DNA from 2 places in the Planococcus rifietoensis genome. Region 1 is predicted to be linked to the other one. Evidence: a T-box and tRNA genes for the amino acid it is inferred to sense, from the RefSeq annotation. Region 1 holds a T-box; the other holds one or more tRNA genes.

The links. The T-box of region 1 lies ahead of tyrS (tyrosine--tRNA ligase). A T-box ahead of a tRNA ligase gene usually reads a tRNA of that ligase, here a tRNA-Tyr.
Region 2: it encodes a tRNA-Tyr, which carries the amino acid that the T-box ahead of tyrS (tyrosine--tRNA ligase) is inferred to sense. The anticodon was not compared.

The regions. Positions count from the first base shown of each region.
Region 1 is NZ_CP013659.2:2,989,317-2,993,713, forward strand. Features, by position in the region: gene AUC31_RS14840 (TetR/AcrR family transcriptional regulator) at 1-85, shown strand, start outside; gene AUC31_RS14845 (DHA2 family efflux MFS transporter permease subunit) at 118-1,584, shown strand; T-box leader at 1,703-1,944, shown strand; gene tyrS (tyrosine--tRNA ligase) at 2,023-3,237, shown strand; gene aldA (aldehyde dehydrogenase) at 3,582-4,397, opposite strand, start outside.
Region 2 is NZ_CP013659.2:3,352,102-3,356,498, reverse strand. Features, by position in the region: gene AUC31_RS16715 (LysR family transcriptional regulator) at 1-294, opposite strand, end outside; gene AUC31_RS16710 (citrate synthase/methylcitrate synthase) at 398-1,477, shown strand; tRNA gene AUC31_RS16705 (tRNA-Ala) at 1,540-1,612, opposite strand; tRNA gene AUC31_RS16700 (tRNA-Lys) at 1,637-1,709, opposite strand; tRNA gene AUC31_RS16695 (tRNA-Gln) at 1,721-1,795, opposite strand; tRNA gene AUC31_RS16690 (tRNA-Tyr) at 1,810-1,893, opposite strand; tRNA gene AUC31_RS16685 (tRNA-Val) at 1,924-1,999, opposite strand; tRNA gene AUC31_RS16680 (tRNA-Glu) at 2,005-2,079, opposite strand; tRNA gene AUC31_RS16675 (tRNA-Thr) at 2,138-2,210, opposite strand; rRNA gene rrf (5S ribosomal RNA) at 2,253-2,368, opposite strand; rRNA gene AUC31_RS16665 (23S ribosomal RNA) at 2,434-4,397, opposite strand, start outside.

The sequences.
Region 1 (4,397 bases):
TCTTTCACTTACTACCAAAAGCGAGGAATCGCTTTTAATCATCGCCGATCAAATTCCTTTCATCTTGTCAAAAAGAGAGAATTAGAATCAGGCATTTCAGAGAGGAATGGATAAAATATGACAACAATAGCAGGACAGCAACAAGAAACCATCAAAACGACCCCTATTTTAATTTCATTCTTAATCGCAGGCTTTATTGGATTGTTCAGTGAGACTGCGCTCAATATGGCATTGGGTGATTTAATCCAACAATTCGGCGTAGGATCGTCCACCATCCAATGGCTCACGACCGGATACTTGCTGACACTCGGCATACTGGTCCCTGTGTCGGGCTTATTGCTGCAATGGTTCAGCACAAGACAGCTATTCATTGCCGCGCTGGCCTTTTCAGTGACCGGCACCTTGATCGCTGCACTGGCGCCGAGCTTCAGCATTCTCATGGTGGCCCGTGTCATCCAGGCAATCGGAACAGGCTTGCTGTTGCCGCTCATGTTCAACACGATTCTATTGATCTTCCCTATTCATCGCAGAGGGGCGATTATGGGATTGATGGGCTTGGTGATCATGTTCGCTCCGGCGATCGGGCCGACGATTTCCGGATTTTTAATTGAAAACTTAAGCTGGCATTGGATTTTCTGGGTGTCTCTTCCGTTTCTAGTGTTTGCACTAGTTTTCGGCATCATGTTCATGCAGAACGTCAGCGTGATCACAAAACCTAAGATCGACATCACTTCCATCGTCTTATCGTCTCTTGGATTTGGCGGCATCGTCTATGGATTCAGCACCGCTGGGGAAAGCGGCTGGGGCAGTTTCATCGTCATCGCATCTATTGCGGTTGGATTTGTCTCATTGTTCTTGTTCTCCATCCGGCAATTTAAAATGGACCAGCCGATGATCAACCTCCGCGTCTTTAAATACCCTATGTTCACCCTTGGGCTCGCGGCTGTGTTTATCGCGTTCATGGTCATCCTGTCATCAGCCATTCTGCTGCCGCTGTATTTGCAGACGGGACTTGGCTTGGCAGCTGTCACAGCCGGGCTCATCCTCCTGCCGGGCGGCGTGTTAAATGGATTGATGTCACCGATTACCGGGCGGATTTACGATAAATACGGGCCGAGAGGATTGGTCATTCCCGGATTTTCCATCATCATCATTACCTTGTGGAACTTATCAGGCGTCACGACCGCCACGACCGCAGTCACAATCGTCGTCTTGAATACTCTTTTGATGGTCGGGGTTTCATTGGTGATGATGCCTGCCCAAACCAATGCATTGAACCAATTGCCAAAAGACTTGTATCCGGATGGCACCGCTTTGATGAACACCCTTCAGCAAGTATCAGGCGCCATCGGGACAGCGGTCGCCATCACCATCATGTCATCGACACAATCGACCTATATGCAAACTGTGTCCGATCCAAACAGCGCTTCCGCTATTCCCGAAGCACTGACGGCTGGCGTACAAAATGCCTTTACATTCGGTTTGGTGCTCGCTGTGATCGGTTTGGTGATTTCTTTCTTCATCAAATCCGTCCACCTGGCCAAAGAAGAAGCACCTCAAGGAAAAGTTGTCGAAAACACTTAAAAATGAACGATCGATTCAGCCGGTTTCAATTTAGGATTTGACTTCTTTTTTATTCCAGTTATAATGAAAAACAATATCTGCATAACGAAGATTTGCCCGAGCATTTCGGAGTATAAGAACAAAAGCGATGATAAGAACGAGTACCTGTGACTGAAGCATACAGAAAGCGGCCGGTTGATGAGAGGCGCATGCGGTGTCTGGGGAAATACCTCTTTGAGCTGTGTACCGAACCTTCAGTAGGCTACACCGGAGTTGCATCCGTAATCCATGCAGAAGTATCGCTTCGGCCGTACTTTCCAAGGGAAGCTGTGCGAGCAGCTTCCGAACTAAGGTGGTAACACGCATATCCGCGTCCTTTAGGGTTTTTCCCTAGAGGGCGCTTTTTTGTATTCTTATAGATTTTGCGATATGACTATTCCAAGACAAGGAGATGTTAGCATGCGACTCACACCCGCTGAACAAATGAAAATCATCGAAAAAGGAGCAGCCGAAATCATCGAGGAAGGCGAATTGCTCGAAAAGCTCGAACGCTCATACAATGAACAGCGCCCGCTCACCATCAAGCTTGGGCTCGATCCGTCCGCACCTGATATCCACCTTGGCCACGCAGTAGTTTTGCGCAAAATCAAGCAATTACAGGACCTCGGCCACCAGGCGGTCATTTTGATCGGCGACTTCACCGGGCGCATCGGCGACCCTTCCGGCAAGGCGAAAGGACGGACCGCGCTCAGTGACGAAGAGGTCCGGCAGAATGCGGAGACTTACTATGAACAGATCTTCAAAGTGCTCGACAAAACGAAGACAACGGTGCGTTTCAATAGCGAATGGCTGTCGAAACTGAATTTCGAGGAGGTCTTGAAGCTTGCCGCCAGCACATCGGTCGCGCGCATGCTCGAACGCGACGATTTCCAGAACCGCTACCAAAACCAATCGCCGATCGGCCTTCACGAGTTTTTCTACCCGCTCATGCAAGCCTATGATTCCGTTGAACTGAAAGCGGACATCGAAATCGGCGGCACCGACCAGACCTTCAATATTTTGATGGGCCGTACGCTGCAAAAGCATATGGGCCAGGAAAAACAAGTCGCCATCTTCATGCCGCTGATCGAAGGGCTCGACGGCGTGGAAAAGATGAGCAAAAGCCTGGGCAATTACATTGGCATCAGCGAAGCGCCTGAAATCATGTTCAAAAAAGTGATGGAAATCCCCGATCCCTTGGTCTTCAAGTACTTTGAACTGACGACCGATGAGCATCCCTTGGCGATCGAATCCTTACTTGACCGGCTCGAAGACGGCGAAAACCCGCGCAATATCAAATTGGAACTGGCGGAAATCATCACGGCGCTCTACCACGGCGAAGACGCGATGAAAGAAGCAAAACGCTACTTCGAGACGGCCTTCCAAAAGCGTGAAATCCCGGAAAATATCCCTTCGCTGCTGGTGGAAATCGGCAAGGAACGCATCGAAGAAATCATCCCGCAGCTCGTGGAATCCGGATTTGTCCGCAGCAAAAGTGAATTTGTGCGGCTCATTGAACAAAACGGCGTATCGTTTAACGGCGACAAGCTGACACGCGAAGAACTCGACACCATCGTCCATAACGGCGACGTCCTGCAGATCGGCAAAAAGCGCTTCGTGCGTTTTGAAAAATAAGTAAAGAAAAGGAGAGTGACCGAAAGTAAAGGCTGATGTCCATTGCGACGGACGCTTTCGGGGCCACAGGATGTGGGTCATGCAGCTGGCGCGACAGGACGTCGCGTTGCCAGCTGCCAGGGCACCATGTAATTTCGTTGCTCCCACATCTGCAATGCAGATGCGTCGCAAATAAATGAACTCAGTTACACTTCGTTCATTTATTCGCCGCCTCCATTTCCATCAGCTGTTATGAAAATAAAAATTATAAAAAAGTCAGACATAATTAAAACAGCCGGAGAAAAAGAATCTTTTTTCTCCGGCTGCTTCATTTTATATACGTATGGGACAGACCCTTTTTTACTTTATTTTTTATACTGCATATAAACAACTTGTGTCGCAAGGAAGTCTTCCATGCCATGCTTGCCGTCCGCACCGCCGAGGCCGGATTGGCGCATGCCAGCGTGATAGCCCTGCACTGCTTCGAAGTTTTCACGGTTGACGTAAGTCTCGCCGAATTTCATTTCATTGACGACGCGCATTGCTTCGTTCAGGTCGTCTGTATAGATAGAAGAAGACAAGCCGTAAACCGTATCGTTGGCCATTTCAATTGCTTCTTCAATAGTGCTGTAAGTGGTCATCGGAAGCACCGGTCCGAAAATCTCTTCACGCATGATATCGGAATCGTGTGTCACGTTCGTTAAAATAGTTGGCTTGTAGAAGAACCCGGCCAGATCCGCGCGTTCCCCACCTGTCGCAACGGTCGCCCCTTGCGACACTGCATCTTTAACCATGCCTTCGACAGTCTCCAAACGGTCCTGGCTGATCAGCGGCCCCATTGTTACGTCTTTGCTTTCTCTCGGGTCGCCGAGCTTGGTCGCTTCGAATGCCTGGATAAGTTTTTGGCTGAGCTCTTCCGCCACGCTTTCATGGACATAAAGACGCTCCGCATTCGTACACGCCTGTCCGCCATTTGCGAGTCTCGATGTGGTGATGGCTTTTGCGGCCAGGTCCAAATCTGCATGCTGCGTGACGATAGCTGGCGCTTTACCGCCAAGTTCGAGATTGACCTTGGTGATGTTTTGCGCTGCCGCTTCCATTACTTTCGTACCGGCCGGCAAGCTTCCTGTCATCGTGATCATCTGAACTTTCTTGTGCGAAGCCAGCGCATTGCCGATTTC
Region 2 (4,397 bases), 360 kb from region 1:
GGAGATCGCGATGGTCCATTTTCGCCGGTAGCCCTGGGCAAACGATTGAAGCTCGTCCACCGTCGAATCGAATTTTTCAACCAATGTGTCTGCCTGCTGTTTAAAATAGCGCCCTTCCTCAGTCAACACCACACGGTTCTTGATGCGGTCGAACAAGCGAATCCCCAAATACTCTTCCAATTGCCGAATATGCACCGTCACACTCGGCTGCGACAACAGCAAGCGTTCGGAAGTCTTACGGAAATTCAAGGTTTCCGCAGCATCCGCAAAGGTCCTGAGCCATTGCATCTCCATTTTCGATCTCCTTTCAATTAGTTTTTTTAATTATTTTAATTATAAATCTTTAATTTTCATAATTAAAGCTGCAGCTTATACTTTAAAAAAAGGAGGAATTTACATGTTTCAAAAAGGCCTTAAAGGCATTGTCGCCGTTCAAACTGCCATTGCATCTGTCGAAGGAGATAAGGGTGAACTCCGTTACCGTGGAACATTGATCGATGAAGTGATCAATCAAAAGAGCTTCGAACAGACCGCCTACTTCCTGTGGCACGGCCATCACGCTTCAAATGAAGAACTCGCAAGACTTATTGAACAATTAAAATCCTATCGCCAATTGCCGGATTATCTTATGGCCATTGCGCAAGTTTTGCCCAAAGAAATTTCATTAATGGATGGCATGCGGACACTCGTTTCAGCTTATCTGCATGCCGAATTCAAAGAATTGGAGATCCACCAACAAGCCATTGCCCTTACTGCTGCACTTCCTGTAATGACCGCTCTTCTATACCGGCAAAGCACCGGACAGGAATTCGTCGCGCCAAGAAGCGACCTGGGCCATACTGCAAACTATCTATGGATGATCAAAGGGCAAGTACCGACACACGCACAAACTGAAGCCCTGGAAACGTATTTGAACTTAACGATGGAACACGGCATGAATGCATCCACTTTTGCTGGCCGTGTCACCATTTCCACCGAATCCGACTTAAGCGCTGCCATCGTTTCTGCAATCGGTACGATGAAGGGTCCTTTGCATGGAGGCGCCCCGTCCGGTGTGCTTGAATTGCTTGATGAAATCCAGTCTCCCGAAAGGATTAATCCAGTCATTGAACAAAAACTGGCGCAAGGCGAGAAAATCATGGGCTTCGGTCACCGGGTATATCGCACAGAAGATCCGCGCGCCATACTGCTTCGAAAAAAATGCCAGCAGCTGCAGCAAGAAGACTCTTGGCTGGACCTTGCAGTCAAAGCGGAAACTAAAATCACCCAATTGTTAAATGAGCGAAAACCAGGACGTGCCCTTTATACCAATGTAGAATTTTACGCAGCAGCGATTATGCGGTCTATCCAAATGTCGCCTGAACTATTCACCCCTACCTTCAGCATCGCACGGATCGTCGGCTGGACTGCCCATGCGATAGAACAACAGCAAGATAACGTGATTTTCCGGCCACAATCCGAATATATCGGAAACTAAAAAAAGCCCGTATCCAATTGAATGGATACGGGCTTTTTACACATGGATTGCACATGGAACAATGGAGCCTAGGGGGCTCGAACCCCTGACCTCGACGCTGCCAGCGTCGCGCTCTCCCAGCTGAGCTAAGGCCCCGCGCGAAAAATGCGCAAAGATAAATGAGCCATGAAGGATTCGAACCTTCGACCCTCTGATTAAAAGTCAGATGCTCTACCAACTGAGCTAATGGCTCAAAATAAAAAATGGCTGGGGTACCTGGATTCGAACCAGGGCATGACGGGATCAAAACCCGTTGCCTTACCGCTTGGCTATACCCCAAAGCAATAAAAAACTGGTGGTGGGGGGCAGATTCGAACTGCCGAACCCGAAGGAGCGGATTTACAGTCCGCCGCGTTTAGCCACTTCGCTACCCCACCGTTATTCGATTAATAGCCTAAATGGATACATGGTGGAGGATGACGGGATCGAACCGCCGACCCTCTGCTTGTAAGGCAGATGCTCTCCCAGCTGAGCTAATCCTCCATGAATGGTGACCCCTACGGGATTCGAACCCGTGTTACCGCCGTGAAAGGGCGGTGTCTTAACCGCTTGACCAAGGGGCCTTACAAAAAAATTATAAAGAAAACAGTTTCCGATGTAAAGAAACTTTAAAGAATCAAAAGCTTCCAACCGGGTTCGAACCGGTGACCTCTTCCTTACCATGGAAGCACTCTACCTGCTGAGCTATGGAAGCAAGGTAAAAGGAAATCTCGGTACAAAGTAAAAAAAGATGATTGCCCAGCGACGTCCTACTCTCACAGGGGGAAACCCCCAACTACCATCGGCGCAAAAGAGCTTAACTTCCGTGTTCGGGATGGGAACGGGTGTGGCCTCTTTGCCATCATCACTGGACTTGTTGAGCTTGTTCGCTCAAAACTGGATAAATCGACATTGTGGGAAACTTGCGTTTCAGTTTGTTGGTTAAGTCCTCGATCGATTAGTATTCGTCAGCTGCACGTGTCGCCACGCTTCCACCCCGAACCTATCTACCTCATCGTCTTTGAGGGATCTTACTTGCTTGCGCAATGGGAAATCTCATCTTGAGGGGGGCTTCGTGCTTAGATGCTTTCAGCACTTATCCCGGCCACACATAGCTACCCAGCGATGCTCTTGGCAGAACAACTGGTACACCAGCGGTGTGTCCATCCCGGTCCTCTCGTACTAAGGACAGCTCCTCTCAAATTTCCTGCGCCCGCGACGGATAGGGACCGAACTGTCTCACGACGTTCTGAACCCAGCTCGCGTACCGCTTTAATGGGCGAACAGCCCAACCCTTGGGACCGACTACAGCCCCAGGATGCGATGAGCCGACATCGAGGTGCCAAACCTCCCCGTCGATGTGGACTCTTGGGGGAGATAAGCCTGTTATCCCCGGGGTAGCTTTTATCCGTTGAGCGATGGCCCTTCCATGCGGAACCACCGGATCACTAAGTCCGTCTTTCGACCCTGCTCGACCTGTCCGTCTCGCAGTCAAGCTCCCTTGTGCCTTTACACTCTGCGAATGATTTCCAACCATTCTGAGGGAACCTTTGAGCGCCTCCGTTACTCTTTAGGAGGCGACCGCCCCAGTCAAACTGCCCGCCTGACACTGTCTCCCAAGCCGCTAAGGCTTGTGGGTTAGAAGTTCAATACAACCAGGGTAGTATCCCACCGACGCCTCCCCCGAAGCTGGCGCTCCGGGTTCTCTGGCTCCTACCTATCCTGTACAAGTTGCACCAAAATTCAATATCAGGCTACAGTAAAGCTCCACGGGGTCTTTCCGTCCTGTCGCGGGTAACCTGCATCTTCACAGGTACTATAATTTCACCGAGTCTCTCGTTGAGACAGTGCCCAGATCGTTACGCCTTTCGTGCGGGTCGGAACTTACCCGACAAGGAATTTCGCTACCTTAGGACCGTTATAGTTACGGCCGCCGTTTACTGGGGCTTCGGTTCGCACCTTCGCTTGCGCTAAGCACTCCCCTTAACCTTCCAGCACCGGGCAGGCGTCAGCCCCTATACGTCACCTTACGGTTTTGCAGAGACCTGTGTTTTTGCTAAACAGTCGCCTGGGCCTATTCACTGCGGCTCTCTCGGGCTGTAACACCCTACCAGAGCACCCCTTCTCCCGAAGTTACGGGGTCATTTTGCCGAGTTCCTTAACGAGAGTTCACTCGCTCACCTTAGAATTCTCTTCTCGCCTACCTGTGTCGGTTTGCGGTACGGGCACCTCCCGCCTCGCTAGAGGCTTTTCTTGGCAGTGTGAAATCAGGGACTCTGAGGTAAACCTCTTGCCATCACTGCTTGATGTTGTATAGAAACGGGATTTGCCTCGTTTCTCATCTCACAACTTGGACGTGCACAACCAACGGCACGCTCACCCTATCCTTCTGCGTCCCCCCATTGCTCAAACGGCGGGGAGGTGGTACAGGAATATCAACCTGTTGTCCATCGTCTACGCCTATCGGCCTCGACTTAGGTCCCGACTAACCCTGAGCGGACGAGCCTTCCTCAGGAAACCTTAGGCATTCGGTGGACGGGATTCTCACCCGTCTTTCGTTACTCATACCGGCATTCTCACTTCTAAGCGCTCCACCAGTCCTTCCGGTCTGACTTCAACGCCCTTAGAACGCTCTCCTACCACGGACATCTACGATGTCCATCCACAGCTTCGGTAATCCGTTTAGCCCCGGTACATTTTCGGCGCAGTGTCACTCGACCAGTGAGCTATTACGCACTCTTTAAATGATGGCTGCTTCTAAGCCAACATCCTGGTTGTCTAAGCAACGCCACATCCTTTTCCACTTAACGGATATTTGGGGACCTTAGCTGGTGGTCTGGGCTGTTTCCCTCTTGACTACGGATCTTATCACTCGCAGTCTGACTCCCAAGCATAAATCACT